DNA from 2 places in the Gordonia sp. (in: high G+C Gram-positive bacteria) genome. Region 2 is predicted to be linked to the other one. Evidence: riboswitches for the same ligand, from Rfam matches in the RefSeq annotation. Region 2 holds a riboswitch; the other holds the start of a gene.
What was found. A riboswitch is a leader RNA that binds a small molecule or an ion and turns the genes downstream of it on or off. The one in region 2 is predicted to bind thiamine pyrophosphate.
Positions count from the first base shown of each region.

Region 1: another riboswitch for thiamine pyrophosphate. It lies ahead of ACTIMF_RS12785 (FAD-dependent oxidoreductase); the one in region 2 lies ahead of thiC (phosphomethylpyrimidine synthase ThiC).

Region 1 covers NZ_JBQEDL010000023.1:42,892-58,749, forward strand. The annotation lists gene ACTIMF_RS12755 (tetratricopeptide repeat protein) at 1-1,735, opposite strand, end outside; gene ACTIMF_RS12760 (glutamate ABC transporter substrate-binding protein) at 1,741-2,748, opposite strand; gene ACTIMF_RS12765 (hypothetical protein) at 2,745-4,196, opposite strand; gene ACTIMF_RS12770 (NUDIX domain-containing protein) at 4,339-4,800, shown strand; gene ACTIMF_RS12775 (hypothetical protein) at 4,806-5,174, opposite strand; gene thiE (thiamine phosphate synthase) at 5,404-6,048, opposite strand; TPP riboswitch at 6,079-6,191, shown strand; gene ACTIMF_RS12785 (FAD-dependent oxidoreductase) at 6,184-7,206, shown strand; gene thiS (sulfur carrier protein ThiS) at 7,239-7,436, shown strand; gene ACTIMF_RS12795 (thiazole synthase) at 7,429-8,187, shown strand; gene ACTIMF_RS12800 (EamA/RhaT family transporter) at 8,197-9,165, opposite strand; gene ACTIMF_RS12805 (ATP-grasp domain-containing protein) at 9,242-10,414, shown strand; gene ACTIMF_RS12810 (alpha/beta fold hydrolase) at 10,424-11,269, opposite strand; partial or broken gene ACTIMF_RS12815 (LysE/ArgO family amino acid transporter) at 11,317-11,941, opposite strand; gene ACTIMF_RS12820 (LysR family transcriptional regulator ArgP) at 12,021-12,971, shown strand; gene ACTIMF_RS12825 (metallophosphoesterase) at 12,972-14,036, opposite strand; gene ACTIMF_RS12830 (alkaline phosphatase D family protein) at 14,153-15,799, shown strand; gene ACTIMF_RS12835 (SPFH domain-containing protein) at 15,843-15,858, shown strand, end outside.
Region 2 covers NZ_JBQEDL010000009.1:43,816-59,673, reverse strand. The annotation lists gene ACTIMF_RS06630 (ATP-binding cassette domain-containing protein) at 1-767, shown strand, start outside; gene ACTIMF_RS06625 (YhgE/Pip family protein) at 770-2,644, shown strand; gene ACTIMF_RS06620 (glutamate decarboxylase) at 2,754-4,133, shown strand; gene ACTIMF_RS06615 (hypothetical protein) at 4,197-4,889, shown strand; gene thiD (bifunctional hydroxymethylpyrimidine kinase/phosphomethylpyrimidine kinase) at 4,878-5,735, opposite strand; gene thiC (phosphomethylpyrimidine synthase ThiC) at 5,732-7,411, opposite strand; TPP riboswitch at 7,404-7,517, opposite strand; gene ACTIMF_RS06600 (GNAT family N-acetyltransferase) at 7,700-8,053, shown strand; gene ACTIMF_RS06595 (exodeoxyribonuclease III) at 8,073-8,861, opposite strand; gene ACTIMF_RS06590 (barstar family protein) at 8,867-9,307, opposite strand; gene ACTIMF_RS06585 (ribonuclease domain-containing protein) at 9,304-9,819, opposite strand; gene ACTIMF_RS06580 (GNAT family N-acetyltransferase, cg3035/Rv0428c family) at 9,862-10,551, opposite strand; gene ACTIMF_RS06575 (peptide deformylase) at 10,559-11,152, opposite strand; gene ACTIMF_RS06570 (DUF3263 domain-containing protein) at 11,336-11,680, shown strand; gene ACTIMF_RS06565 (LytR C-terminal domain-containing protein) at 11,750-12,265, shown strand; gene ACTIMF_RS06560 (superoxide dismutase family protein) at 12,379-12,990, shown strand; gene ACTIMF_RS06555 (glutamate--cysteine ligase) at 13,003-14,136, shown strand; gene mnhG (monovalent cation/H(+) antiporter subunit G) at 14,140-14,475, opposite strand; gene ACTIMF_RS06545 (monovalent cation/H+ antiporter complex subunit F) at 14,489-14,785, opposite strand; gene ACTIMF_RS06540 (Na+/H+ antiporter subunit E) at 14,782-15,609, opposite strand; gene ACTIMF_RS06535 (Na+/H+ antiporter subunit D) at 15,606-15,858, opposite strand, start outside.

The DNA.
Region 1 (15,858 bases), on a different contig from region 2:
ATCGGTCGAAGGCGAGTTCCGGTTCGGCGTTCAGTAGGGCACAGATCCCGAGAAACCAGTGCAGCCGCCACGAGTCGCCGTGATTATCGGCGACCTCTCGCAACAGTTGCAGCGCGGTGTCGAGGTTGCCCAACTCCAGGTGTGCGCGGGCCTCGGCGAGGTCGATCTCCAACGACGGATGCTCCGCGCTCCGCCGGGGGTACGGCACCTGGTCCGGTGCTATCAACGACGAGAAGCCTTCGGCCCGTGCGGCCTTGATCGTGTCCAACGTTTGACGCGGGTACGAGAGCGCGGCCGACGTCAGCACGTTCGCTGCGGGGTCTGTCGGGTCGACGAGCGGGATGGGGAGCGCGCGGGCGATGTCCGCGGGATCATGGATGGCAGCGTCCTTCGCATTGAAGAAGCCGTCGACCGGCGCCAGGAGCAGTTCGGTTCCGAATGTCGAACGCTGCGGGGTGAACACCGTCGACAACGACGGTCGCGGAACACCGGTGTGCAGGGCGACGGTCTCGCGCAGGACGTTGAGGACCTGGGTGGTCATCTCCTCGGCAGACTCGAACCGCTCCGTCGGATCCGTCGACGTAGCGCGCTGCAGGAGAAAGTAGAAGGACGGATTGGCGACGAAGACCGGGGTCGTCTCCGGGTCGGGGAGCCCGTCCAGATACCGACCGTCCTCCATCGGCATGTCGACGGTGAGCACGGCCAGCGTCCGGCCGATCGAATAGATGTCGGTCGCGACCTGCGGCCCGGTCTCGGCGATCTCCGGTGCTTGAAAACCGGGAGTGCCGTACAGGCGGCCGTACCCGTTGATCGACGACACCGCACCGAGATCGATCAGCTTGACCTCGTCGGCGGTGATCATGATGTTGTCGGGCTTCACGTCGTTGTAGACGAGGCCGACCGAGTGCAGATAGCCGACAGCCGAGAGAACTTCCAGGATGTAGGCCATCGCCTGCTCGACCGGCATCGGCTTCGTCTTGCCGGTGGGGCCGGTGGTGAGGTGTTTCAGAGTGTGACCGCCGACGTACTCCATCACGATGTACCCGAACAGTCGGCCGTCGTCGTCGGCCCACTCGACGAAGTTGAAGATCTTCACGATGCCCGGATCGTTCACGGATGCGAGGAACTGCCGCTCGGCGATGGCGACGGCCTGCGCCTGCGAATCGGACGAGTTCAGCAGTCCCTTGAGGACGACGGGGCGATCGGACACGTTGTGGTCGACCGCCAGATAGATCCACCCCATGCCACCGTGGGCGATGGCGCCCGCGATCTCGTACTGGTCGGCGACCATCGTTCCGCGTGCGAGCCCTGGCACGAACGAGTAGCGCGACCCACAGTTCGGGCAGGTGCCCTGGGCCGGGCCCTTCCCCGGTCCGGAGCTCCGGCCGACTTCGGCGCCGCATTTCCAGCAGGTGCGTTTGGACTCGACGATCATCGGGTCGGCGAGGACGGCATCGGCCGGGTCGATGTCGGTGACGTCCGGAAGCTGCACCAGGCCGCTTCCGAGTCGACGGTCGTGGATATGCGACGGAGTCTTGCGAATCTTGCGGCGCGAGGAGGTTATGTCCTCGAACAGTCGTCGGACCTGGGTCCCCTGGGTGCCCTGATGGACGGGAGTGGTGCCGACCGTGGACATCGGGACAGCGGCCTGAGTCACCGGCCCGTCGTCAGTCGCAGCCGGCATCGTCTGGACCGGCTGCGTCTGGTGCTCGTCAGTCTTGTCGTCGTTGCTCATCGTCTTCAATCACGGTAGGTGTACGGCGGGGGCGATCCGGGGCCCAGGACCGAGAGCCACCGGTTGTACGAACTCTGCCAACTGCCGTCCGCACGTCGTTTCTCGAGGATCGCGTTGATGAACTCGACGAAGTCGGGGTGGTCTTTGGCCACGCCGACCCCGTAGTCCTCGGCGCCGAGGCTCTCCCCGACGACCCGCGCCCACGGGTCCTGGGCGGCGATGCCCGCGAGGATCGGGGTGTCGGAGGTGATGGCGTCGACCTGTCCCTGCTGCAGCATGACCAGGCAGTCGGCCCAGCTGGCGGTCGTCGCGAACCGGGCTTTCGGCGCCAACTCCTTGACCCGGTTGGCCGACGTCGACGACAACGAGACACACACTCGTTTTCCGTCGAGGTCGGCGGCACTCTCGATTCCGGTGTGCCGGTAAGCGAGGATCCGTTGTGAGGCTTCGAAGTACGGGATCGAGAAGTCGATGGCCGCCAGTCGTTCGCAGGTGATCGACATCGATTTGATGACGATGTCGACAGTGCCGTTCTGCAGAGCTTCGATGCGGTTGGCGCTGGACACCATTCGGTAGTCGATCCGGTTCGGATCGCCGAAGATCGCGTCGGAGATCCAGTGCGCGATGTCGACGTCGAACCCCATGACGTCTCCGGTCAGTGGATCGCGGAAGCTCAGTGGGTTGGACCCGAGGTCGGTGCCGACGACCAGTCGGCCGCGTTTGAGGATCTGCTCCATCATCGATCGCACAGGCATCTGGCCGGGCGTCGGCAGTTCGCCCTGCGGTCGCAGACTCGACGTGTCGCAGTCGGTCGACTCGGTGGACGGCGCTGGGCTGTGGTCGGAGTCGTCGAAAGAGACGTTCGGCGGGAGTGGGACTTCGGCGGTGGTAGTTGGCGGCTCGCCGTTCTCGCTCGTCGCCATTCCGCAGGCGCTCAGCCCGACGGTGACGGCCAGGGCGAGAACGGCGACCGAGACTCCCCGTCTGGCCCTGGCTCCTGCGCGTCTGGTCACCGGTACTCCCGGATTCGAGGGAAGAGCCCGCCGAATACGGCGATCGCCGCGACCCCGCACAATACGGCGATACCGGTGCCGGTGAACCCGAGGACGCGTTGCGCGGTGTTGATGTTGTTGCGGAAAGTCGACCGTGCTTCGGCGATGGCCTCGACTAGTGCAGCGTTGGCCTCGTCGTAACCGGTTGCCGTACTGATCGTGCCGTCGCCGACGGTGAGCGACCGGGCGCTGGTGAAGTCCCCGGCGGTCAGAAGCCGACCGACTTCGGCGTGTGCCGAACGCCAGCGCTCGACGGCCGATTTCACCTCGTCCAACGGATCGGTGATCCCGGCGTCGTCGTCGAGTTCGGCCGAGCTCTGGAGACCGTCGGCGCGATCGACGATCTGGGCCATCGACGTCTCGAACAGTCGATCGAGCTCGCCCGGGTCTGATCGGCGGACTAAAGACAGCGTCTCGGCGGACCGAGCCTGCTGGGTGAGGATCCGCATGCTGGTCAGGGTGTGCAGCGGGTCCGCTCCGGACTCTTTGGCGGTGTTGGCCGCGGCGACCGAGGTCAGACCCGAGACGAGTAGCCACACAGTGCCGAGTCCGAGTGCGGTGAGCGCGGCGATCAGACCGACGTTGAAGTGGCGCCGCGTCCGTCTGGCCAGATATCGCCCGGTCACCAGGAGCATGCCGATGATCAGAAACAACGCGACGTAGACGCCCCACGGAGGCACCGTCAAGGTGCGTTGTGGCTCGGAGATCGCCGCCGAGCGCTGCTCGTAGAGTCGCTGCGCTGCGGGCAGGATCGTGTCCTGCATGAGGGTCGATGCGACGGTGAGGTAGGCCGACCCGACGGGGTACCCGAGCCGGTTGTTGGTCCGGGCCGTCTCGACGAGACCGGTGTACTCGGGCAGCTTGACCGCGAGCGTGTTGAGGTCGGCGCGGGCGCCCTCCTCGTCGTCCGTGTGTGCCGACGCGTCGTCCCGGTACCCGTCGGTCGCGGCGATCAGCGCGGTCGACGCGGTCGCGATCGAATCGGTGAACGAGGCGCGGAGTTCGGGCGACTCGCGGCCACCGGAGATGAAGGCCGAGTTCGCGGACGCGTCGGCCACCGACAGCGAGCTGTACAGGGTCTCGGCGGCCTCGGCCTGCGGCTCACTCCGGTCGATCAGCGACGAGAGCGTCTGGCTGCGGGTGGTCAACGCAGCTGACGAGTACCAACCGGTCAGGGTGCACGCGAGGATCATCGCCAGCAGGATGATGACGAGCTTGCCTGGCGTGGTGGTCGCGTAGAACCGGAAGGAGACGAGGGGCGAACTCACTCGCTCCCGGGTCATCGCGGCGAGCTCGCGCCGGTCGGCGATGACTTGTCGGAGAGTTGGCCCGGATCCGCTCCGTTCCGGGATCACAGTTCGCCCGGCGTGCGTGAGCGCGGAACGCACTCCCGAAACCTGGCCGGTCACGACAAATCCCTTCACTTGGGTTGGTTTCAGCCTAGTCGTCGTGCCTGCGGTCGTCCGGTAACACCCGGTACGGTGAGGGGCGAGTCGCCGGTCATCGGTGTCGGCGACACCGGAATCGACGTCGGACGGCGTGGGAGGCAGCGTGCAGGGAGACGGCGACGGCTGGGTCTTCGACGCCGACGGCCAGCGGTACTGGGGTCGGCATGGAGCCGCGGGACTGCTGTTAACCGCGGCGACCGACAGCGGGGTTGCGGTTCTGCTCCAGCACCGCGCGATCTGGTCCCATCAGGGTGGTACGTGGGGTCTGCCGGGCGGAGCCCGCGACTCGCACGAGACCGTCGAGCAGGCCGCAGTCCGGGAAGCGCACGAAGAGGCGGGCATCTCCAGCGATCAGGTGGACGTGGTGGACGCGGTCGTCACCCATCGAGCGTCCAGTGGCTGGACGTACACGACGGTGCTCGCGCGAGCAGCGTCGCAGGTTGCGACGACTCCGAACGGAGAGTCGACGGAACTGCGTTGGGTGCCTGCTGTTCGCGTCGCGGAACTCCCGCTCCATCCAGGACTGGCTGCGGCGTGGCCCGCATTGGTCGATCGGCTGACCTGAGTGGCTCAGCCCTTCGACAGCTGATTGGCTCCCGAGATGAGGGCTGCGACTGCGGATTCGTCTGCCGTGCTGCCGATCCCATACGACCAGCAGCGGCGGCCGTCGGCGTCGCACAACAAGTAGGTGGTGACTTCCTCGTCGTCGGTCTGCTGCGAGATCGAGACGATCTCGACGCCCGCGTCGATGTCGTAGAGCATGGCGGTCATCGCGCCGATGATGCCGGACGACGTCGCCTCGAGGCGGACCGTGCGCTGGTGGACTCGGACGCTCGCGGTGCAGTGGACCAGATCGGCGCGGCACGGCTCGAAGGCGAAGGCTTCCAACGAGATCGAACCGGTCGGAGCGTAGGTCGTGTCGAAGTGTGCAGTGGTCATGGTGGCCGCCTCCCGGGGAAACCAGGCGGGTGTGCGGCGGTCGCCGCGCCCGTCACGGGTCCAGGATGTCGGTTGAATCTGAATGGAGTGCATCACGTCGGTTCATTTCGATCGAAGAATCGGTGACCGACGAGAAATTGTGGAGCAAACGACGAACCCGCAGCGGGGGGTCGGTCGAATCAGACCCCGCTGCGGCAGGTTACGAGAAGCTTCCACATCATGATGACGGTCAGCGTAGCACTGCTTCGCGGAGCGCGGAAGCGGCCCGAGAGGGCGCGTCGGCGGCGGTGATCGCCCGCACGACGACGATCCGGGAGGCGCCAGCGGCCGTGACCTCGGGGACCCGCTCCAGGTCGATGCCGCCGATCGCGAACCAGGGTTTGCCCGCGGAGCCCGCCGCGGCCGCCCGGACGAGATCGAGCCCGGTCGCGGGGCGCCCCGGCTTGGTCGGCGTGGCCCACAACGGGCCGGTGCAGAAGTAGTCGACGTCGCGGTCGGCGACGGCTGCGTGCATCTGCTCGCTGTCGTGTGTCGAGCGGCCGATCACCATGTCGGGGCCGACGATCGCGCGAGCCGCAGACGGCGGAAGATCGTCTTGTCCGAGGTGTAGGACGTCGGCGCGGGCGGCGTGCGCGAGGTCCGCTCGGTCGTTCACCGCTAACTGTGCGCCGCCTTCGTGGACGACCTCACGCAGCCGAGCGAGCGCCGCCAACTCGGTCGCCGCATCGATCTCCTTGTCTCGCAGTTGGACGATGTCGACGCCGCCGGCCACCGCGGCGGCGACGAAATCCATCAGGTCGCCGCGCTCGGTACGCGCATCGGTGCAGAGGTACAGGCGTGCGTTCGAGAGCGCGGTGCGAGGATCGACTGGCATAACTGCAACGGTAGGCTGGTGGCGCAAGAGGCGAGAACACACGGGAGTCCGGGGCGCCGGGCTGAGAGTGCGACGCGAGCCGTCGCTGACCGTCTGACCTGATCCGGATAATGCCGGCGAAGGGATTTGATCATCGTGGGACGAGAACTCTCGGTCGTGGGCGGCGGCGTCGTCGGACTGGCGTGTGCGCTTGCCGCAACGGACGCCGGATGGTCGGTGACTGTGTACGACGCCGGACCGAGCACGCGGGCCGCCGACGTCGCGGGCGGTATGCTCGGCTGCCTCGGTGAAGGACACCCCGGCGAAGACCGCCTCCTCGACGTGTCGTCTCAGTCGGCGAGCCTCTGGCCGGACTTCCTCGCCCGCCTCGGCGACCCGGCCGTCCGCACAGCCACCGATAGCGTCCTGATCGGCGCGTCCAGTACCGATCTCGCCTATCTCGACGACCAGGTCGCATTCGTCCGAGACCGACTGCCCGCAGCCGCTCTGACGAGGTCGACGGCCTCCGAGCTGCGTCGGGCGGAACCGGCTCTCGGGCGCGGACTCGTAGGCGGGTATCTCGCCGAAGGCGAAGGCGCAGTGGACAATCGGCTGCTCATCGAGGCGCTCACCGAAGCCCTCCGCGAGGGCGGCGCACAGATCGTGGAGGCCGTCGTCGATGATCCGACTGCCCTGCCGGGCGAGCATGTGTTGATCGCCGCCGGGCTCGGTAGCGCGGCATTGGCCGCCGTCGCCGGAGCGCCCGTCCCGGTGCACGGGGAGAAGGGCGAGATCCTCCGCCTGCGTCGGACCCGATGGTCGGTGCCGCCCCCGAGTCACGTCATCCGCGGCCGCCGTCACGGCCGCCCCGTATATCTTGTGCCGCGCGCCGACGGGGTCGTTGTCGGGGCGACTCAGTACGAGGCGCAAGGGCCCGACGACCGGGCACCTCAAGCCGTCGGCGTCGCCGACCTGTTGACCGACGCGATCGCCGTCATGCCGGGGCTCAGCTCCTACGAGCTCGTGGAAGTCGCAGCCGGGATCCGGCCGTGCTCGGCCGACGGACTGCCCGTCGTGCAGCGGATCGACGATCGCGTCCTCGTCGCGACCGGCCACGGACGTAACGGCATCGCCTTGGCGCCGTGGACCGCATCGCGTGCCATGGGACTGCTGGCCTGAGCATCGACACATCCGAGAGAGAAGAGACGATCATGGAATTGACGGTCAACGGCGACGCCGTGCAGATCGACGGCCCAGTCGACGTTCGACGACTCCTTGCGCACATGGGTTTCCCGGACGAAGGCGTCGCCATTGCCGTCGACGGAGTGGTGCGCCCGAAATCGCGCTGGAGTGAGGAGATCGGCGAGTACGCCGAGATCGACGTCCTGACGGCGGTGCAGGGTGGCTGACCCGTTCGTCGTCGCAGGCCGCGAGTACGCGTCCCGCCTGATCACGGGGACGGGAGGCGCGTCGAACCTCGCGGTCCTCGAGCGTGCGCTCCTCGCATCCGGTACCGAACTGACGACGGTGGCGATGCGGCGCGTCGACGCGACGTCGGGGACTGGAGTCTTGGAGCTGTTGCGCCGTCTCGACATCGCAGTGCTGCCCAACACTGCGGGGTGCCATACGAAGGACGAAGCCGTCTTGTGTGCGCAACTCGGACGCGAAGCCGTCGAGACGAACCTGGTGAAGCTCGAAGTGATCGCCGATGATCACACGCTGCTGCCCGACCCCCTCGAACTCGTCGACGCAGCCGAGTCCCTGGTCGCGGACGGATTCGACGTCATGGCGTACACGAACGACGATCCCGTCCTCGCGCGCCGCCTGGAAGACGTCGGTGTCGCCGCAGTGATGCCGCTCGGTTCGCCGATCGGCACCGGCCTGGGCATCTGCAACCCGCATAACATCGAGATGATCGTTGCGCGCGCTGGCGTACCCGTCGTCCTCGACGCCGGTGTCGGCACCGCGAGCGATGCCGCGCTAGCCATGGAACTCGGTTGCGACGCAGTACTTCTCGCTAGCGCGGTGACCCGGGCCAACGATCCGGAGGCGATGGCCTCGGCCATGCGGCACGCCGTGATCGGTGGCCGGCTCGCGGCCGGAGCGGGACGGATTCCCAAGCGGTTCTGGGCGCAGGCGTCGAGTCCGGCGCGCGAGTGACGCCCAGACCTAATCGCCCTCGCTGACCTCTTCGCGCCCGCGGCGCCAGCCACCCTTCTCCGGGGGAGCTTCGCCGAAGTGGTCGGGGTCGCCCGTGCTGTACCACGCGACGAGGACGGCGCCGACCACTGCGCCGATGAATCCGACGAAGGCCAGCCAGGCGAGTCCGGGGCGGGCGGCGTCGTCGAGGAAGAGGACACCGATGAGGCTCGGACCGGCCGTCTCGCAGACCACCAGCAGGGCGGTCACGCCGTTCACTGCTCCGACCTGCAGTGCCACCGTCTGGACGTAGAAACCGACGGCGCCTGCCACTGCGATCGACCAGGCTGCGGGATCAGACAAGATCGTGACCAGATCGAACGGCGACATGCCGTCCAGGACTCGGACGGCGATCGCGATGATGCCGAACAACAGACCCGCCGCGGCGCCGCCTACGATCGCCGCGTACTTGCCGAGTGTGTAGACGCCGATCAGCGCGATGGCGCAGACCAGGATGGTCGCACCGAGCAGGCCCCAATGGAACGGCCGCTCGACCGAGTCCTGCGCGTGCTGCGACGACGAGACGCCCAGCAGGAACAGCGACAACACCACCAGCCAGATCGCCACCCAGTCGCGGGTGTGCAAGGTGATGTTGAGTAGCAGCGTGCCCAGAAGCGCGGTGACCACGAGGTTCGCCGCGACGATCGACTGCGCGAGGAACAGCGGGAGGAAACGTGCGGCGAGCGCGCCGCCACCGAAACCGACGATCACCATGAGCGTGCCGAGAATGAACGCCGGGTCGGCGATCGTCGACATCGTCGAGGTGACGGACGGAGCGGCAGGGTCGAGCGCATCCGAACCGGAGCCGCCTGGTTGGTCCGCCTTCTCTCGCATCTCGACGGCGACCCGTCGAGCACCGAGAGCGCGCAGCACGGTCGAAACGCCGTACGCCACAGCCGCCATGGCAGCAGCGATGACGCCGATTGCGAACAAAGCGATTCCTATTCAGCTAGAGAAAAGTCACTCGGTGCAACAGGCTACACGGCAGCTACCGGTCTATGTCTACTCTGTATGCGTGGTATCCGGTGAGCGTAAACATGTCCTGATCACTTTCGCGCGGTCGTTCCTGACCCTCAACCTGGCGCGTCGGATGGCTGCTGCCGGGCACCGAGTTACGGTCGTCGACAGTATGGCGGTCGGCGTCAGCAGGTACTCGAACGCGGTCTCCGGATTTCATCGGGTCAGCCCGCCCAAGTACAAGCCGCAGGAGTACTGCCGCGAGCTGGCGGCCATCGTCGAACGCGAGAAGGTCGACATCGTCATCCCGATCCACGAGGAGACCGACATTCTCGCGATGATGGCCGGGCTCTTCCCCGACACATGCGAGCTGTTTCTCTCCGCATTCGAGATCGAGGACATGCTCCACAACAAGCTGTCGTACCAGCAGGCGCTCGTCGACCGCGGGATCGAGGCGCTCAAGTTCAGGGAGATCTCCTCGCCGGAAGACGCGGTCGCCGCATCGGAGGACTTCACGACGCCGTTCGCGATCAAGCAGGCGTACTCACGCGGATCGCAGAAGGTATATAAGGCGTACCCGGGCGATGACCTCAATTATCTCACGTACGACCCCACTAACCCGTGGATCGCGCAGGAGTGGCTCGAGGGCGATCGCTACTGCACGTATTCGGTCTGTCGGGACGGCGAGGTGTACGCCCACGCCACCTATCCAGTCGGGTATGCGATCGGCGGACAGTCGTGCCTGACCTTCGAGCAGGTCGACCACCCGGCCATCGTCGAATGGACTCGCCGACTGGTCAAAGAAGTCGGATTCACCGGCCAAATGGGACTCGACTTCATCGACCACCCCGACCGCGGGCTGGTCACGATCGAGTGCAATCCGCGTGCGACCAGCGGGATCATGATGTTCAAGGACGAGGACCGGGTGGACCGCGCGTTCTTCGGCGAGAACACCGAACTGATCACGCCGCAGACGGGCAGCACCACGATGATCGGTGCCGGCATGGCGATCTACGGATGGAAGAAGAGTTCCTACCCGAACAACACGTTCCGGCGGTTCCTCGCCGAGATGCGTAAGGCCGACGACGTCATCGCCTCCAAGGCCGACCCGAAGCCGGGGTTCATGATGCCCGTTGCGTACGCAGGCATCCTGCGCGACGCCCGGCGCTACCACGTCGGGCTCGACGGTGGCTTCATGCACGACCACGAGTGGGACGGTCGGCCGATCTAACAACCGGCGTCACAGACTCCGACAGAAAGCGGTGACGGCAGCGGTGGCGCGGTGTTCGGGGTCGAAGATGAGGCCGCCGTGGCCGACGCCGTCCACGAGCATCCACTGCGCGTTCGGGATGTGCGAGGCGGCCTCCTGTGAACCCGGCGCGGGGAAGAACATGTCGTCGCCGAAGCTGACGACCAACGTCGGGCACCCGATGGCTTCCAGGCGTTCGACGGTCGGCTCGCCAGATCGCATCCAGTCGTACGACGCTCGAGTGCAGCCGAGCTGTCCGTCGATCGACGTCCACACGTCGCCGCCGCTTGCCCCATCGAGCATCGCGCGCCAGTTCGCGACCTGGGTGTCGTCGCGCAAGACCGCAGCCGATGGGGTCGTCATCAACTGCTCGAACAGGGACACGGAGCCGGGAATGTGGCCGAGCCGTTCGATCAGTTCGAGTTCCATCTCGTTGACGACCACACCGATGGTCGACGATCGGAGCCCGGCGACCATCGCCAGTCCGCGAACCGTGCCGCCCCACACGTCCAGCAGTGCCTGCGAGATATAGCAGCCCATCGAGTACCCGACGATGATCGCATCGTCGACGCCGTAGCGGTCGAGGACTTCGGCGGCGTCCGCGGCGATATCGTGCACCGAGTACGGGGCAGGTGGAGCCGACGACGGGACTACGCCGCGCGCCGAATACTCGATCACCCGGAATCCGGCGTCGACCAGGGCGTCGGGGAGCCCGGTGAACGTCCACGTCTGGGCGGGCATGCCGAGGCCCGCCGACAACAGGACCGTCGGCCCATTGCCTCGGCTCGACGCCCAGATCTGTACGTCGTCGCCGACGTCGATCATCTCCCCGGTCATCGGATCACCATGTCCGGAGCATAACCCGAATGTGTTTCGTTTCCCGATCAGCTCATGGCGACGAGGCCGATGCCGAGTGCAGTCATGACGACCGCGATCACTGCGTCGAGGATTCGCCACGCGCGGACGGACGAGAACACCGGTGCCACCTTGTGTGCACCGAGTCCGAGGGCGAGGAACCACACGAGACTCGCCACACATGCTCCGACAGTGAACGCCCACTTGGCATCTGCGTGACTGTTCGCGATAGAGCCCAACGTGAGCACGGTGTCGATATAGGTGTGCGGATTCAACCAGGTGAGGGCGAGCGCGGTGCCGAGTGCCGCCCAGATGCCGCGATTACGCCCACCGTCGTCGGTCGCCGACGCTGCCCGCGGCCGCCATGCGCGTCGAGCCGCGGCGACACCCAGCGCTACGAGGTAGGCGCCGCCGACGGCTCTGGCGGCGGTAATGATCGTCGGATGCGCGGTGATCGCCGCGCCCAGGCCGACGGTGCCCGCACTGATCAGGACGATGTCGGATAGGACGCAGACGGCGACTACCGGTATCACGTGGGCCCGCTGAGTCCTTGGCGGAGCACGAACACGTTCTGGGGCCGATGGCGATGATGAGGCCGGTGCCGGTCAGGAGGCCGGCGATCGCGGCGAGCAGGAGGGTCGTCGTCACGTCAATCGACGCTACGAACGCGCCATTGATTAATCCAGGTAGCGATTCTGTATAAAGATTAGAATTGCTAATTGTGAATCCCGACATGGACGCGTCCGCCGAGAGCCTGATGACCCTGACCGCAGTGCTGCGCGAAGGCACCTTCGAAGCGGCGGCCGCATCGTTGCACGTCACACCGTCCGCGGTGAGTCAACGCATCAAAGCATTGGAGCATTCGGTCGGGCGGATCCTGGTTCGACGAGTCAAACCGGTGACGGCGACCCCGGACGGAGAGATCCTCGCTCGGCTCGGCGAACAGTGGTCGCTGCTCGTCGCCGAAGCGCAAGGCGAACTGACCGGCATCGTGCATGAGGCCGACCCCGACTCTCGAAGGCTGCCGCGCGTGAGTCTTCGCGTCGCGTGCAACGCGGACTCGCTCGCCACCTGGTTTCTGCCGGTGATCGCCGAGTTCCACGGTGCGCACCCGGTCAATCTCGATCTCCACCGGGACGATGAGAGCGTCACGACCGCGCTGCTACGCGCGGGCGACGTCGTCGGAGCCGTGACCTCCGAACCACTGGTCGTCCGTGGGTGCGAGACGGTTCAGCTGGGGGCACTTCGGTATTTCCCGGTCGCGACGTCGTCGTTCATTCAGCGCTGGCTGCCCCACGGTGTGCGCGCACGCGACATGCGGTACGCGCCGATGGTGATGTTCGACCACAACGACCACCTGCAATTGAAAGCGCTCAATCATCTGGTGCCCGAACCGATCTCGCCGCCGGTCACCTACATTCCGGCGGCCGCCGAATATCGTCGAGCGATCCAGGCCGGCATCGGGTGGGGCGCGGTGCCAGAAGTGGATATGGACGGCTCCCGCACCGGGGTCGACCTCGTTCCACTGTCGCGCAGGCCCATCGACGTCCCGTTGTACTGGCAGTACTGGCGACTCAGATCGCCGTTGGTCACAGCGCTGACCGAGATCGTCGTCGAGCACGCGCGGGCCGAACTTGTGCCGCCGCGTCGGAGCACGCCGCCGGTGCCGTCGGGCAGTCGGTGATCATCGCCGGTAGGTCGTCTCGAACGCGTTGTGTGCGTGCGGGCGATCCGGTGACACCTCGTATACGGTGAGGCCGACCGTCGACGACGTGATGTCGAGAGCCATGAAACCGCGGTCGCGCAGATTCTCGTAGCGTGCCCGGAAGCGTTTCGTCGAGGGCTTGTTCACGGTCTTCGCTGCAGCGCCGGACACGATCTGACGGGTACCGCGCAGGCCTGCGACGTTCTCGAGGACCTGCTGGCTGTGGTCGTGGCCGGACAGCAGGAACTGTGCGCGCCCCGCGACATGCCGTTCGAAGAACGCCTTCGCGGCGTCGCCGCTCAACGGTGCGGGCAGACCGTCGTAATCACCTGCCGGGCCGTGCGGACCGTTGTTCGCGTAAGGGTGGTGAGTGCACACGAACTTCCACGGCGCGTTCGACGCGGCGAGCGCCTTGTCGAGCCACTGTGCCTGACGGGTCATGTAGTGTCCGCCCGGCTCCCACTCCGGCGACAGGAACGGCGGGATGTACGCGGCCAGCGGATTGAGGTCCAAGACGAAGAAGTCGGCCACGCCGAGTTCCACCGAGTAGTAGCGAGATGGCATGTACCAGCGCCGTGATCGCGAGTGGTACCGGACTTCGTCGTTGCCGCGGAGGAGCCACCCGCCGTCGCCGGGGAAGATCGCGGTGGTGTCGTGGTTGCCGAGCGTCATCAACCACGGGAAGTCGAGGCCGGCGTTCGGCTTCTCGAACTTGGTTCGGAACTGGGCGTCGTCAGGACCGTTCGGCCCCGCTTCGTAGATGTTGTCGCCGAGGCCGACTGCGACGTCGAACGGGTCGGCGGCGTGCAGCCGACGTGCGGCGGCAGTGACCGCGTACTGCGGCTTCTCGCCGGTGCCCGCGTCGCCGGTGACCAAGACGCGAAGGTGCTCGGCCTGGAACGCGAGCGGGAAACGCTCAGCGGCCGCCGCGTCGGGCGCCAACGCGCCGGACGCTCCGACGGCGGCTGCGGCACCGGCGACGGCGGTGCCTGCGAGGAATGTGCGGCGGCTCGGCATCGTCGATTCAGGGCTGTTCTCGATCATGTGATCGATCGTGGCAGCAATGTGTGAATCGAAGGTGGCGGCGAGGTTGACGGGTTCGCCCCGCGCATTCGCCTTGATGTTACTGCCGGGTAATCCGGTCGTGGAACCGTCAGCGGGTGTCTGAAGTCAACAGCCCTGTCACGTTCACTCGTCGCAGTTTCATCGGAGTGGCGGGCGCAGGTGCGCTCGCCGTCGGACTGCCGCTCGCGGCTGGTCCCGCCGATGCCGCTCGCTCTGCTTTTCGTCATGGCGTCGCCTCCGGAGACCCGCTCCCCGGCGGCGTGATCCTGTGGACGCGTGTCACGCCGACGGCGGAAGCGACGCCCGGATCCGGCCGCGGCGGCGCCTCCGACATGGTCTGGGAGGTGGCGGGGAGCCGTTCGTTCGGCGCGGTGATCGCCTCGGGGACGACGACAACGGACGCGTCCCGCGACCACACCGTGAAGGTCGATGTGTCGGGGCTGCGACCGGCGACCGTCTACTGGTACCGGTTCCGGGTCACGGGCGGGACGGCCGCGGGCGCGGTGTCGCCGGTGGGACGCACCAAGACGGCGCCTGCCGCGCACGCCGATGTCGCTCGTGCCCGCTTCGGGGTGGTCAGCTGCTCCAATTGGGAGGCGGGGTATTTCAGTTCGTACCGATTCCTCGCCGACCGTACCGATCTCGACGCCGTCGTCCATCTCGGCGACTACATCTACGAGTACGGCCCAGGCGAGTACGCAGGCAAGGAGGGCGTCGTCCGACGCCACGAGCCGGCCCATGACATCGTGTCGCTCGCCGACTACCGCACCCGCCACGGACAGTACAAGACCGACCCCGACCTGCAGGCGGTGCACCGTCAGCATCCGTTTATCGCTACCTGGGACGACCACGAGGCCGCCAACGACCAGTGGTCGGGCGGCGCCGAGAACCACAAGCGGTCCCAGGGATCATGGGCGGGTCGGAAAGCTCGAGCCGACCAGGCTTACTTCGAGTGGATGCCGGTGCGCCCCCGGGTCAGCGGCGACAATCGGCACATCTACCGCCGCCTCGCCTACGGCAAGCTGCTGGAACTGTCGATGCTGGATCTGCGCACATATCGGGACGTCTCGGCAGGCCGATTCTCCCGCGAGTCCGATGACCCGGCGCGCACCATCACGGGGCGCCGTCAGATGGAATGGGTCAAGAATGCAATCACCACATCGGACGCGACCTGGCAGGTCATCGGCAACTCGGTGATGATCTCGCCGGTGCTCATCCCGCCGCTCGATCCGGCTCGTACCAAGGTCATCACCGATCTCGTCGGGATTCCCGAGAGCGGGATCCCGTACAACGGCGACCAGTGGGACGGCTACGTCGCCGACCGTCAGCGGCTGCTCGACGCCATCGACGACGCCGACCAGAAGAACGTCGTCTTCATTACCGGCGATATCCACATGTCATGGGCCAACGACATTCCGCGCAAGCCCGCGAACTATCCGGGAGCAGGCACCGTGGCCACCGAATTCGTCGTCACGTCGGTGACGTCGAACAATCTCGATGACATCGTGAAGGTGCCCGAGCACACCGTCGGTGACGTCGCGTCGGCCGCGATCACTGCGGCCAACCATCACACGCGCTGGGTCGATACCGATGAGCACGGCTACGGCGTCATGACGGTGACTCCGGCCGCCGCGCGAATGGACTGGTACTTCGTCGACAGTCTCACCGATCGACGCACCGGGCAGCGGCTCGCGCAGTCGTGGACGGTGAAGAACGGCTCCCGGCGCATGACGCGGTCCTGACCGCATAGCCTGGAGGCATCACTTCAATAGACGGGAGAGCGGGATGGAACTACGCCAAG
Region 2 (15,858 bases):
TCGACTCCGTGTCAGCGGAGAACTGGGCATCGCACTACCTGGATGCTTCCCAGCACGGCGGCGCACTCGGCGAAGTGATCATCGAAGCCAAGGGGATGGGCGTCAAGGCTTCCTGGGGGCATATCTACGGGCCGGTCGAGTTCCGGATACGGCGCGGTGGGGTCACCGTCCTGGTCGGTGCGCCGGGACGTGGTCGTACGGCGCTGCTGCTGACGATCGCCGGACGTATGAAGCCGACGTCGGGAAGCCTTCACTCGTTCGGTCAGAGCAACCGCGCCCATCAATTGTTCAACAAGTCCGCGCTCGGCTTCGTCGACGAGGTCGACGAGATCGAGCAGACGATCCGCGTCCACGACGTACTCACCGAACAGTGCCGGTGGGCGCAGCCTTGGTACAAATTCGTCGGACAGGCGAACGCCGACGACCTTGAGCGTTTGTGCCGTCCGGTGTTCGGCCCGCTCACCCTGCCGACTCTCGACGCGTACGTCGAAGAGCTTCCCGAACTGACCGCCACACTGTTTCGGATCGCGATGGCCAACATTCGGCGACCGGAGCTGCTCGTCGTCGGGGGAGTCGACAACCTCCACGGATACGAGAACGCGCGGCTCCTTCTGGAACGCCTCGTCGATCTCGGTTCGGACCAGACCGTCATTACCGCGAACGTCAACGGCGAGGAACTGGTGCCGGGCATCACCGATGTCATCGAGGTGCCCAATCTGACCGATAACGAGTTCGTTCGTCTCGAACAGGGAGATCGAATTCTATGAAGATGCTCGCCGCGCTCTCGCCGGGTAGCGACTTCAAGCGCTACTACCGGGGCCGGATGCCTCGCCTGGCTTTCGCCGTCATCATCCTGATGCCGTTGATGTACGGTGCCCTCTACCTGTGGGCATTCTGGAATCCGTTCAACGAGGTCGATCGGATGCCGATCGCACTGGTGAACCTCGACGCCGGCGCGACGATGGAGGGCAAGCCGCTCAAGGCCGGTGAACAGGTGGTCCAGGGCCTGTTGGACTCCAAACAGTTGGACCTGTCGGTGGTGTCGGAGGGGGAGGCGTCCGACGGTGTCGACCACGGCGAGTACTACTTCTCCATCACTCTGCCGAAGGACTTCAGCGAAGCGGTGGTCTCGCCGACGAGCGGTCACGCTCGGTCGGCGCAGTTGATCTTCACCTACAACGACGCCAACAACTATCTCGCGTCCGTGCTCGGCGGGGACGCCGCGCAGCAGGTGGTGTCCACTGTGTCGGCACAGGTGGGCACCCAGACGTTCGATATCGTGTTCAAGCAGGTCGACGGGATGCTGCCGCAGGTCACGAAGGCAGCCGACGGAGCGAACGAGCTCGCCTCCGGGCTGGTCACCGCCGACTCCGGGGGCAAACAACTCGCGTCGGGCGTCGACGAGATGTCCTCGGCCGTCTTGAAAGCCACCGAGCCGCTCGTCGGATTGACCAGTGCCACCGGTGGACTCAGTCCCACCGAGGTTCGGTCGGTGGCCACCCGGATCGACAGCAACGTGACCGAGCTCGACACCGTGCTCGGTGACGCCGCCGTCGCACAGTCACGGGCGTCGGATGCGGTGGACGCCGCCGTCGGGAGACTGTCGAAGAGTTCGGACCCGGCGATGCGTGCACTCGCCACGACACTTGCTCCCACGAAGCAATTCCTGCAGACACAGGGAGTCGGCCCGGACGCAGACGGTCCGCTGGCCCAGCTGAGGAACGACTCGTCGCTGCTGACTTCCCAGTTCGATACGCAGGGCAGCCCGTTGAACACCTTCCTCGGATTGGCGGAGACCGGGGCGTTGCACAACGACATCCTCACTGTCCGGTCGGATATGACGAAGTTGAGCGACGGTGCGAACGAACTGTCGTCCGGGCTCGGCGAACTGAAGTCGGGGTCGGCCGAATTGGCCGGCGGCCTCGACGAGGCGGGCAAGGCGATCCCGAAGTGGAACAAGGCCCAACAGGATGCGCTCGCCAAGACCCTGGCCCAACCGGTGCAGCTGTCGGAGAAGTACGAGAACGAGGCCAAGACGTTCGGCACCGGTTTCGCGCCGTTCTTCTTCTCGTTGGCGCTGTTCGTCGGCGGCATCATCGCGTGGATGCTGTTCACACCGTTGCAGTCGCGGCCGGTCGCGCAGGGACTGAACTCTCTGCGCGCGGTGCTGGCGTCGTTCGCTCCGACCCTGGCGGTCGGCATCCTGCAGGCGCTGATCCTGTACCTGGTCACCGTGCTCGCCGTCGGCATGCGCCCGGTTCACATGGTCGGCACCTTCGGATTCATGGTGCTCGTCGTCGCGGCGTTCCTGGCGATCATCCAGATGTTCAACGCCTTGTTCGGTCCAGCTGTCGGCCGCGTCGTGACACTGGCGTTCCTGATGATCCAGTTGACGTCCGCGGGCGGAATCTATCCGGTCGAGACGACGACGAAGCCGTTCCAATACATCCACTGGGTGGACCCGATGACGTACACCGTCAATGGGTTGAGACAGATGATCATGGGTGGCGTCGACTACCGATTCTGGGTCGCGATGTCGGTCCTCATCGGTATCGCCCTGGTGTGCCTGGCCGTGTCGACGCTCGCGGCCCGAAGAAACCGGCAATACACGATGGACAGGCTGTATCCGCCTGTCGAAGTGTGATCGGCCGGCGCCCGACACCGGCGGCCGACCCCGACACCGGCCGACCCTGACCGCCAACGCGACCAGACCGACAGCGAAATTTCAGGCTGATTGAAATAGAGGAGCAGACATGGCAGCGCGAAACGACGAAGACATGGCCCTCAGCCCGGTGTTCAACCGGTTGGGCGAGCAGACTCGACTCCCGAGGTATGAACTGGCCGACGACATGCTCCTTCCGAGCACGGCCTACCAGATCGTCCACGACCAGGCGATGCTCGACGGCAACTCACGATTGAACTTGGCGACCTTCGTGTCCACCTACATGGACAAAGAAGCCCAGCTCCTCTACGCGCAGACCGTCGACAAGAATATGATCGACAAGGACGAGTATCCGGCGACCGCCCAGATCGAGGACCGGTGCTGGCGGATCCTCGGCAACCTGTGGCACAACCCGGATGTCGAGAGCGCGATCGGCACGTCGACGATCGGATCGTCGGAGGCGTGCATGCTCGGCGGTCTGGCGCTCAAGCGCCGGTGGCAGCATCGTCGCAAGGCCGCGGGCGAGTCGACCGAGAGCCCGAACATTGTCTTGTCGACCGCGGTGCAGGTGTGCTGGGAGAAGTTCTGCAACTACTTCGAGGTGGAGCCGCGGTGGGTGCCGATCACCGAGGACCATCTGTACCTCGACGGGCATGACTTGCAGAAGTACGTCGATGAGAACACTATCGGCGTCGTTGCGATCATGGGGCAGACCTACACCGGCGCGTACGAGCCGGTCGCCGAGATCGCCGCGAAACTCGACCAGATCCAGGCCGACTCCGGGTTCGACGTGCACATTCACGTCGACGGCGCCTCCGGTGCGATGATCGCGCCGTTCTGCCAACCGGATCTCGAGTGGGACTTCCGAGTGGAACGCGTTGCGTCGATCAGCACCTCCGGGCACAAGTACGGTCTCGTCTACCCGGGTGTGGGGTGGATCGTGTGGCGCGCCGCCGATGCGCTTCCGGAGAGCATGGTCTTCCACTGCGCGTACCTCGGCGGTGACATGCCGACCCTCGCATTGAACTTCTCACGGCCCGGCGCGCAGGTTCTGCTGCAGTACTACCAGTTCCTTCGCCTCGGTCGGGAAGGCTACCGGGCCGTTCAGCAGAATTCGCTGGACGTCGCGCAGCGACTGTCGACGGCCATCGCTGAGATGGCGCCGTTCGAACTGGTCAGCAAGGGCGACACCATTCCCGTCTTCGCCTGGCGGCTGAAGACCGGATATACCGACAACTGGACGCTCTACGATCTCCAGGACCGACTGCGGATGAAGGGGTGGCAGGTCCCGGCCTACCCGCTGGCCGATGACCTCGCCGACGTCACAGTGCAGCGCATCGTCGTGCGCGCCGGGTTGAGCGAAGACCTCGCCGATTCGCTGCTCGCCGACATCGTCACCGAAGTCGAGTTCCTTGAGCGACTGAGCGGCCCGATGCCGAGCGAGGGACAGACCGCGGGCTTCCACCACTGACCGTTCCGCCGGACGCCTCGGGGCGAACACGCCCGAGGCGTCCCGGCGTTCACCGGAAAGGTTATGCGCGTGACCGCTGATCGTCACCGTTTCGCCGACGTCCTGACGGCGACCACGACAAAGCAGTGCGTCGGCTTCATGATCGGCTCGGCGCTGTTCGCGCTGGGATCTGCTCCCGGCTTCGGCAACTGGGCGGGGGCCAACGCGTCGAACATCTCCTACTTCATCGGTGCCTGGTTCTTCACCGGGGCCGCACTGATCCAGTTGGTGCGCAGCGGTGCCATGGCGACCACGGTGTCGTACGGCAACGGCGTGATGCTGCGCGCCGAGTGGCTGGCGGCGTCCACCCAGTTCTTCGGCACCCTCCTGTTCAACGTGAGCACCGCCTCGGCGCTCGAAGTCAAAACGGTTCACGGCCAACAGCACCTGGTGTGGAACCCGGACGCAGGCGGGTCCGTCGCGTTCCTCATCAGCGGAGTGTTCGTCCTCCTAGCCTTCACCCGTGCGGACGGGCGCGTCTGGGCGCCCCGCAGTACCGACTGGTGGTCCGGGGTGATCAACATGGCCGGGTGCATCGCCTTCGGCGTGTCCGCAGTCGGATCGTTCGTGAGCCGCACCGGGACCACGGTCGACGCGGTTCTCGCCACCGTCGGCACCTTCGTCGGAGCCCTCTGCTTCTTCTTCGCGTCGTTCATCGTGCTCGTCGCGATGAGAGTGCAGGAAAGGACCGCCGATCGAGTCGGCTCAGTCCGGTGAGTGCACCCGCCACAACGGGTTCACCGGGCCATGGCCGGCCCCCAGCGGATACGCGGACTGCAGACCCTTCGTGACCCAGCCCTTGGCGAACTCGAGCGCATCGGGCACCGGGTAGCCGTGGGCGAGGGCCCCACAGATCGCGGCGGCGAGGGTGTCGCCCGCACCGTGGTCGTGGGGTGTGTGGATGCGGGGTGTGTCCACCGAGATGAACTGGTCTCCGTCGAACAGCAGATCCGGGCTCACCTCGCTGTCGCGTAGATGTCCGCCCTTCACCAGCGCCCATCGCGCCCCGAGGTCGCGGAGAGCGCGGGCTGCGTCGCGTTGGGTCGCCGCGTCGACGACGTCGATCCCGGTGATCAACCGGACCTCGTCCAGGTTCGGGGTGAGCACGTCCGCCAACGGGATCATCCGGTGAATCAGCGTGTCGAGGGCGTCGGCGGCGAGCAGTGGATCACCGTGCATGGAGGCGCAGACCGGGTCGACGACGAGCGGGACTTCGCGCCCGCCGCCGATGCCGAGTTCTTCGCAGGTGTCGGCGATCGCATCGATGATCGGCGCCGACGCGAGCATCCCCGTCTTGGCCGCGTCGACTCCGATGTCCGAGACCACCGACCGCATCTGGGCGGCGACGATCTCCGGCGAGATGCGCTCGATCCCGGTGACGCCGAGCGTGTTCTGCACGGTCACCGCAGTGACCGCGACACAGGCGTGTAAACCGAGAAGCGCGAAAGTGCGCATATCCGCTTGGATGCCCGCGCCGCCGCCGGAGTCGGACCCGGCGATCGTCATGACACGCGCAGGACTCTGGCCGGGATCGACTGTCGGCAGCAGACGCGGTTCGGTCACCGGGGTGCGCTCGCCTGCGAGACGGACTCGACCTCGGAGATGGGGAGGTACACCTGGTTGCCTGCCGCGGCGAACTCGTCGGATTTGGCCGCCATCTCCTGCGCGATCTTGCGGTCGATGTCCTCCGCGGTGACCAGGTCGTTCTCCTCGGCGTAGGCGCGGACATCCGCCGAGATACGCATCGAGCAGAACTTGGGGCCGCACATCGAGCAGAAGTGCGCGGTCTTCGCGGGCTCCGCGGGCATCGTCTCGTCGTGGTACTCGCGGGCGGTGTCCGGGTCGAGCGCCAGATTGAACTGGTCGGTCCACCGGAACTCGAATCGGGCCCGGCTGAGCGCGTCGTCGCGTTCTTGAGCCCTCGGATGCTCTTTGGCCAGATCGGCCGCGTGTGCCGCGATCTTGTACGTGATCACGCCGACTTTCACGTCGTCGCGGTTCGGTAGGCCCAGATGTTCCTTCGGAGTGACATAGCAGAGCATCGCGGTGCCCGCCTGCGCGATCATCGCCGCGCCGATCGCCGAGGTGATGTGGTCGTAGGCGGGTGCGATGTCGGTGGCCAACGGACCGAGCGTGTAGAACGGTGCCTCCTCGCACCACTGTTCTTCGAGCTTCACGTTCTCGACGATCTTGTGCATCGGGACGTGACCGGGCCCCTCGATCATCACCTGGACTCCGAATGCCTTTGCACGCGTGGTCAACTCACCGAGAGTACGCAGTTCGGCGAACTGCGCCTCGTCGTTCGCGTCGGCGATCGATCCCGGCCGCAGACCGTCACCCAGGGAGAAGGTGATGTCGTAGCGGGCGAGGATCTCACACAGTTCGTCGAAGCGCGTGTACAGAAACGACTCCTCGTGGTGAGCCAGGCACCAGGCGGCCATGATCGAGCCGCCACGCGAGACGATTCCGGTGACACGTCGTGCGGTCAGCGGCACATAGCGTAGGAGCACGCCCGCGTGGACCGTCATGTAATCGACGCCCTGCTCGGCCTGCTCGATCACGGTGTCGCGGTAGATCTCCCAGGTCAACGCCGTCGGATCGCCCTTGACCTTCTCCAATGCCTGATAGATCGGGACGGTGCCGACCGGGACCGGCGAGTTCCGCATGATCCATTCGCGCGTGACGTGGATGTCCTTGCCGGTCGACAGGTCCATGATCGTGTCGGCACCCCACCGCGCCGCCCACACCATCTTCTCGACCTCTTCGCCGATCGACGACGTGACCGCCGAGTTGCCGATGTTGGCGTTGACCTTCACCGCGAACGCCTTGCCGATGATCATCGGCTCGGACTCGGGATGACGATGATTGGCTGGGATGACGGCGCGTCCCGCGGCGACCTCGCTGCGGACCAACTCCACGTCGACGCCCTCGCGGGCGGCGATGTACGCCATCTCCGGTGTCACGATCCCGGCTCGGGCCCACGCGAGCTGTGTCGCCGTGCCGTCGACCGGCTCGGGCCTGGCCCACGAGTCGCGGGTCGCGGGCAGGCCGCGCTCGATGTCGATCACCGCGTTCACGTCGGTGTACGGACCCGACGTGTCATACAGGTCGAGGTGTTCACCGTTGGTCAGATTCACCCGGCGAGCCGGGACCTGCATGCCGTTGATCTGCATGTAGTGCTTCGCGCTGCCCTCGATCGGACCAGTGGTGACGCTTTGGATAGACACAGGTGTGCCCATGGAAGACTCCTCCCTACGCCGGCATTACCCGGACAGGTTCGAGCGGTCGACGACCGCCGGTCGCCATCTCAGCCCTCGGATCGTGAGAGCCCCCGCGTGTGTAATTGTCGTGTAGGCCGCGCCCAGGCAACGCCAGCCGCTGAGCTCGCGGACCTACGCCAGCCACCCTAGCGCCGACTGCGCCCGTTGTGGGAGCCACACCCAACCGTGATGCAGATGTGACTGATGTGACTTGCCGCACATCACTTGCGCACCGTAGTGTTGTGACTGTTGTCACAGGGAGGTGTCATGCAACTGAGGAACCGTCATCACCAGGCGCGGCAGCACAGTGCGCGATCGCTGCTCCAGCAGATCTCGGAGGTCGTGCACAATCCCGACCGCGAGCGATTCGAATTGTGGGTCGCAGGCGATCTCGTCGGCGTCCTCGGTTACCGCATCGACGACACCGACGACGGTCGCATCGCGACCATTCTGCACACCGTCATGTACGACGAGTACGCCGGTCACGGCCTGGCGACTCGACTGACCGGGACCGCGATGGCGTGTATGCGCGAGGACTCGCTGAGGGTGCGGCCGGTCTGCACGTTCACCCGCAAGTTCCTCGAAGCGCACCCGGGAATGGTCCCGCTGGCTCCCGTCTGACGCCGGGTTCCGCCTCTGCTCAGGTCGACGAGACGTCGAGTACGAGCGGTGCGTGATCGCTCGCGCCCTTGAGTTGGCGGGCTGCGGCGTCGACGAAGGCGTCGAAGACGCGATCGTTCAAGGCCGGAGAGCAGAGCGCGAAATCGATGCGCATGCCTTCGTTCTTGTCGAAGCGGCCTGCCTGATAGTCCCAGAACGTGTACGTGTCCGGGCCTGGGGCGAAGGGATCCGCGCTGTCGGCGAATCCCGCGTCGACGAACTCGGTGAAGGCTGCGCGCTCGGCGTCCGAGGTATGCGTGCGGTCGGCGAAGTAGGCCAGGTCCCAGACGTCGGCGTCCGTCGGAGCGACGTTCCAGTCCCCGGCCAACGCGATCTGTGCCGCCGGGTCGTGAGCCAACTCCAGTCGGGTCACCCCCGCGAGAGCGGCCAGCCAGTCGAGTTTGTAACTCATGTGCGGGTGGCCCGGCGCGCGGCCGTTCGGAACGTAGAGGCTCCACACGCGCACACCGTCGCACGTCGCCGAGATCGCTCGAGCCTCCGCCTTGCCGTCGTACGTCGGCTGGCCGTCGAACCCGAGGTGGACGTCGTCCAGGCCGACACGGGACGCGATCGCGACGCCGTTGTAACCGCCGTCTCCGTGCAGCGCCACGTCGTAGCCGTGAGCGGCGAAGCTCATCACGGGGAACTGGTCGTTGGAACACTTGGTCTCTTGGAGTGCGAGCACGTCGATCGCGTGTCGCGTCATCCAGGCCACGACGTCCTCCGAGCGAGCACGGATCGAGTTGACGTTCCAGGTCGCCAGGCGCACGGTGCTCAGATCTCCTCGGTAGGATCGGTCACCCGGACGCCGAGTTCGGCCCACCGCTCGCGGACGACGGCGGGGGCGTCGTCGAGCAGCAGCACTGCGAACCGTGCGTCATCGTGGGAATTGCGGTAGGAGTCGCGCCAGAAGTCGATCGACTCGGCGAACCACTTCAGCGCGTCCGGCTCGTCCGCGAGCAACTGCGATGCGTTCTCGATGATCGTCAACCAGCCGCTCGACGGAGCGCCTTCGGGCGTGTGCAAGCCGGTCGGCAGGTCACGCATGCAGTCGTCGAGGGCGTCCCGATTGCGGCCGAAGTGTGCGGGGAAGTCCCAGGTCTGCGCCAATGCGTCCAGTACCCCGCCGACTGTCCGCATCCGGGCGGCATCGACTCGGCGAGCGGTGAAACCGGTCCCGAACAGGGACGGCGCGGTGGCGGCGACGGCGGTCATGCGCCCGGGCCCCGGATCGCGGTGAACGTCTCGTAATGATCCAAGGTGAAATAGGCCGACCCGTTGCTACCCGTCACGATCCGCTCCGCGTCGCGTCCCCTCCCGCGCTGCTTCGGATTCACGTCCCACTCCTGATAGCTGATCTTCTTGCCGTTCGACGTCTTCTTCGGCAGGCGCCCCTCCGAATTGCGGAACGCGTCGCCGCCGTGTGTCCCCGGCGCGTTCGCTGCATCCGGCCAGTCGCCTGCATCGATGTAGCTGAGGGTCTGTTGGACGCGGGCGGGAACGTCGTTCGACGGCCTTCCCGCAGTCCGGGACCGTTCGGACGAACCCGAATCGGCTGCGGCCGCACTCACCCCCGACGGGGCGGCTGCCGACGGTTCGGCGTCTGTGGTGTTGCGCCCGTCGACCCACCAGGTCAACGCGACGACCGCCAACAGCACGATCACACCGAGCACGGATGCGAGCATGCGGCGACGGGACTGCTCAGGGTCGCGGTTGGGAGGAGACATCACGTTCCACGGTAACCGGTGGGGCCCCGGAATCGAATTCGCCTACGGCTCGATGAGTTCGCCGACCACGGCGGTGTGGTGCAGCGCGTATCCGGCCCGTCTGGCCGCCGCCCGGAGAGCGTCGTTCGAGGCCTCGACGTCCACCGCCCACATCCCCTCGCCGACCTCGATTGGGGTGAGTCCGTCGACGGGCACGGCGGCCGAGGCGACGAGCACCTCCATCGCCTGAGCGTCGTCGACGGCGACTCGCCCGGGTCGCACGATGCGGTCGGGGAGGAGGGCAAATGCGGGGAGGTCGAGGTCGTCGTACCAGTCGATGATCTCGGCGACCGCGGCCGACGGAGCGTTGAACTCGACGGGCACCGCCGAACGGCCGCGCGGCGACGAGCCGCCCGCCGACACGACCCAACCGTCGATCTCCTCGCGGTGCGTCGCATCGCATCCCGTGCAGAGTGCACGTTCGACGTCGCGGATCTCCGAGTTTCGGACGACGTGTCGAGACAGGAGCCGGATCGAAGTGATCGCATCGCGGTTGATCGCGACGATCTCACCGTCCCGATCGACCTTCAGATACTGCTCGTCGGACATCTGGAGAACACCGGTCACATCCGACTGTGACGGGCCGCCGCCGACCACGGTCGGGTTCGGTTCGGCACGCCAATCGGCCGGGACGTCGGCCCGTCCGAGTCGGTAGCGGACGACAATGCGGTCGCCGACGGTCGGATCGATCACGGCGGCCTCAGTCGTCGTCGTGCCCGAAGGGGTCGCGGTCGGCTCCGGGTAGCCACGTCAGGCCGGGAGATCCCCAGCCGTTGCGTTTGACGGCCTTCTTCGCGGCGCGCGCATTCCGGCCGACCAGCACGTCGATGTACAGGTAACCGTCGAGGTGACCCGTCTCGTGCTGCAGCATGCGGGCGAAGAACCCGTCGGACTCGATCTCGACGCGAGCCCCGTCGCGGTCGGTGCCGACGACCTTCGCCCAGTCGGCGCGCCCGGTGGGGAAGCCTTCGCCGGGCACCGACAGGCAGCCCTCGTCGTTGTCGTCGGGGTCCGGCATCGTCTCGGGAATCTCCGAGGTCTCCAGAGTCGGGTTGATCACCTCGCCGCGGCGGCGCGTCGGGCCGTCCGGGCAGTCGTAGACGAACATCCGAAGTCCGTGACCGACCTGGTTGGCAGCCAGACCGACACCGTTCGCGGCGTCCATCGTCTCGTACATGTCGTCGAGCAGCGCGATGATCTCGGTGGACGGACGCCCCTGGTCGTCGAGTTCGACAGGCGTCGTCGGGTGGTGCAGCACCGGCTCGCCGACGATGCAGATCGGAAGAATTGCCATGTAGCCATACATTACTCGGGCAATGCGGCGTGTTCGCGGTGAGTCGTCGTGAAGGGTCGCCGTCGGGTGGTTACACTCTTGAAGCGAACCACACGTTTGTGATTCGCCTCCGGACGGCTCGTGCGCGGGGCGCGGACCGGACGAGTGAACAGGACGAAACGGCACGCTTTGCAAGGGAGCGAGATGGACGGCGCAACCGCGCATACACCAGGCGACGACGATTCGGTCGGTGCTGCGCAGGCTGGGCAGCAAGGCGACCCGCATGAGGTCGGGCCCGACGGCCTCACCCGTCGCGAACACGACATCCTCTCGTTCGAGCGCCAGTGGTGGAAATACGCCGGCTCGAAAGAAGAGGCCATCAAAGAACTGTTCAGCCTGTCCGCGACCCGTTATTACCAGATTCTGAACGCGTTGGTCGATCGTCCCGAAGCGCTTGCGGCCGATCCCATGCTGGTCAAACGACTCCGTCGTCTGCGAGCCTCACGCCAGAAGGCGCGGGCCGCTCGACGCCTTGGATTCGAGATCTGACAGGCGTCCTGGGGCGCGTCGTGCACACGCCTCGCCTCCTACGCGGCGTCGTGAGCTAAAGTTGCCGTGATGAAAGCTGACCGAGAAACCAACCGACTGCCCCTTCGGGCAGGTGCCATGCTGCTGCTGGCGGTTGCCGTGGTCTTCATCGGCCTCGGCTGGCATCGTGCCGCCACCAGTGGAGACGAGGGTGACACCGCCTCGACCTCCGTCGCGGAGAGCACGACGGCCACGCCGACGGAGTCGAGCGCCGCGGGCGGCGATGAGACGTCGACGCCTGCATCGTCCTCCAAGGTGGCCGATGCCGCTGATGTCGGGTCGGTCTGCGTGCTCAACGCGGGAACCGTCACCGGACTCGCGGGCAAGGTGTCCGACTCACTCAAGCAGTCGGGTTTCGACGTCAGCGGTGCCGAGAATCTGTCGACGGGCAGCATCAGTGAGAACACCGTCTTCTACGACGAAGGCGACGAGGCTGCCGCGCAGAAGGTCGCCGATGTGGTCCCCGGCGGTGCCTCCGCAGACCCGAGGCCCGCGGTGTTCACGCGGTGCGAAGGTGAGATCGTCGTCATCGTCGTCACCGAATGAGCCCGAAAGCCGTTAAGCCCCAGACCCGCTAACCCCGAACATCGGTTGACACCGAACCCCGTCCAGCCCACAAGCCCGCAAGCCTTGCTCGTACGGAACATATAAGGAGCGTCATGTTCGCCCGTAACCACAGTGGTGCCGCTACCGGAACCTCGACCACTCGTGTCCTGGCGGTCCTCGCCGCGGCAGGCGCCGCTGGAGCGGTGCTCGCGGGATGCACGCCCGACCAGTACCCGACGGACGAGAAGGGCACGACGCCGCCGGTCATCACCGGTGACCAGGCGCAGCCGGGCGACGAGGTCAACGCCGGTACCAGCTCCGGCGGCGCTGAAGAGATGTCCGCGACGCTCCGCAACACCGAGGGTGCGAGCGTCGGTGTCGCGAACTTCACCACCGAAGGCGAAGCCGTCACCGTCACCCTCCGAGTCACCGGCATGGATGCGGGATCACACGGCGTCCACATCCACTCCGTCGGCAAGTGTGAGGCGTCCACCGGTTTCGCATCGGCGGGCGACCACCTTCAGGTCGACGGCCACACCGGTAAGCCCGAGAGCGGCGATCTGACCAGTGTCACCGTCCTGGCGAACGGTACGGGGACGGTCACGAGCTCGACGGACGCGTTCAAACTCGATCAGATCGGCGGCAAGGCCCTCGTCGTCCACGAGGTAGGCGACACCGACGGCACACACCGCCTGGCGTGCGGCGTCATCGCCCAGAAACGATAGGACGCATCACCGGTGGGGGGCCGTATCCGCGAGATCGAGTTCCACGGATCGACTGAGCCGACGCTCGGGGTGGAGTGGGAGCTCGCCCTCGTCGATCGCGTGACCCGCGACCTATCGAACTCGGCGCCCGAACTGTTCGATCTGATCCAAGCGCGCGGAGTGGACCGGTCGGAGCGGATTCACAAAGAGCTCCTGCGCAACACCGTCGAACTCGTCACCGATATCTGTCATACGGTCCCCGAGGCGATGGCCGATCTCGGCGAGACCCTCGACGTGGTGCGTGAGCTCACCCGAGAGGTGGGCGTCGACCTGTACGGCGCGGGCACGCACCCGTTCGCGGAATGGTCGACGCAGCAGCTGACCGAGGGGCCGCGCTACGCGGAGCTGATCGCTCGGACCCAATGGTGGGGCCGCCAGATGCTGATCTGGGGTGTGCACGTGCACGTCGGGATCAGCCGCCGCGACAAAGTACTCCCGATTCTGTCGTCGCTGCTCAAGTACTACCCGCACCTGCTGGCGCTGTCGGCGTCGTCGCCGATGTGGGGCGGGCGGGAGACCGGGTACGCGAGCAACCGGGCGATGATGTTCCAGCAGTTGCCGACCGCGGGACTGCCGTTCCAGTTCGAGCGGTGGAGCGAGTTCGAACGGTTCGTCTCCGACCAGGAGACCACCGGGATCATCGATCATCTCAACGAGATCCGGTGGGACATCCGGCCTTCGCCACACCTGGGCACCATCGAAGTACGGGTGTGCGACGGCGTCTCGAATCGTCGTGAGCTCGCAGGCATCGTCGCACTGATCCACTGCCTGATCGTCGACCTGGATCGTCGTCTCACCGCGGGGGAGACCCTGCCGCAGATGGCGCCGTGGCTCGTGCAGGAGAACAAGTGGCGGGCCGCCCGCTACGGCATCGATGCGATCGTCATCCAAGACGCCGATTGCTCCGAGCGACTCGTCACCGACGACCTCGCTGAACTCCTCGTGCGACTCGAGCCGGTCGCCGCCTCGTTGGGCTGCGCCGACGAACTGGCCTCGATCGGCGACATCGTCGCCCGCGGCGTCAGTTACAAACGCCAACACGACGTGTTCGCGCGAACCGGCGACATGCGCGACGTGGTCGCATCGGTGGTCGACGAACTCGGGTAGCGCTCAGTCGCCCCGCTCGCGTGCTCGTAGCTGACTCTCGTCGAGCAGATGCTCGTCGATACGTTGCTCGCGGTAGACGAGGCGGCCGACGCGCTGCGCGATGACGGGCGCGGTGATCAACGTGAACAGCCCGGTCAACACGAGCATGCCGCTGTCGACATGCCCGTCGAGCTGGATGAGCGCGCCGATCAGCACGAGGATCATGCCGAACGTCTGCGGTTTGGTCGCCGCGTGCATACGGCTCAAGGTGTCCGGGAAGCGGACGATGCCGATCGCTGCGGTCAACGCGACCGACGAGCCGAATAGCACGAAGAAGGCGGTGAGAATATCCCTGATCACTTCGTGTCCCCGATCACTTCGTGTCCCCGCTCATCTTCTTGTCCCTGCTGAGCTCGTCGTCCCTCACCCGGAATCGGGCCACTGCGATGGATCCGATGAAGCTGACGAGGCTCAGCACGACGATGGCGGCGGCGATTGTCGTGTCACCGGACGCCGCGACCCAGATGGCGAGACCGGAGATCATGATGGCGACGATCGCGTCGACACCGACGAGTCGGTCGAGTGTGCTCGGGCCGCGCAGAGTCCGGTAAGTGGTCAGGACGACGGCGACGAGCAGCATCGCGGCAGCGATCGCCCACACGTAGGTCATGTGTCTGTGTCCTCCTTCCGTCGCCGCAGGATGCGGCGGCGGGACGCGCGGCGTACGCGACGCTCTTCGTCGGCGACGCGCTGACGATCACTGAACGGAACGTGGTGGTAGTCGTCGTCGATGCCGTGGAACGGGCTTGGCTGCCATTCGGAGTCGCGCTCGAAAGCCTTGATGAACTGCCGTTCCACATACGCCATCTGACGGAAGAAGGAATCGACCTGCGACTGCTTGCGGACGTCGAAGATGTGCACGTACAGCATGCGGCGCAGATGGTCGATCTCGACGACCATCGTGCCGGGAACGAGGTTGATGTAGTCGATGGCCAGCGTCAGCACCAGGTCGGACTTGATCGCGACATGCACGCGGACCACCGCGCCGAGCGGCGGCGGACCCGGCTTGATCGCCGCCCACGCTACCTGCGCCGACGACACGACGAAGTTACCGATCAGGGTGAACACGAGCTTCAACGCGGCCAACGGGTGGATGCGGCCTTCGACGGGGACCCGAGGCAGTGGGAGCAGAGTCATCACGAGGATCGCGATCACGACGCCGACGACGATGTTGCCCCACGTGACCTCGCCCCACAGCAGAACCCAGACGAATGCCAACCACGCCACGCCCCACAGGCGCATCGTGAACTCGCGCAGATCACCGCCGGCCCACTTCGGGAACTTCAGGTGCTCCTGCAGCCACACGATCGCATTGGTCAACGGCCAGGCGAACCAGACGACGGCGAGCCGCCACAGGTTGCCGAAGAACGCCGGGATCGTCTTCTTGCCGGCGGGACGCACATGCGGGCGGTCCGGGAACGGTGTGTTGCTCATCGGCCGCCTCCGGGGCCGAGCACGGTACCGATATACACGTCGCGGTCCAGAACGCCGTGGGCTCCGCTGTCGGTGAACTCGAAGATCGGCCCGGCCCACACGGTGAGGGCCAGGCCGACGGCGACCATCGCGGCTGTCGGCAACACCATGGTGACGGGCATACGGCCGACGTCCTCACGCTCGTCGAGAAGCACGTCGGTTCCTTCTTCGACGAGTGCCGAGGGCGTGCTCGACGCCATATCGCCTTCG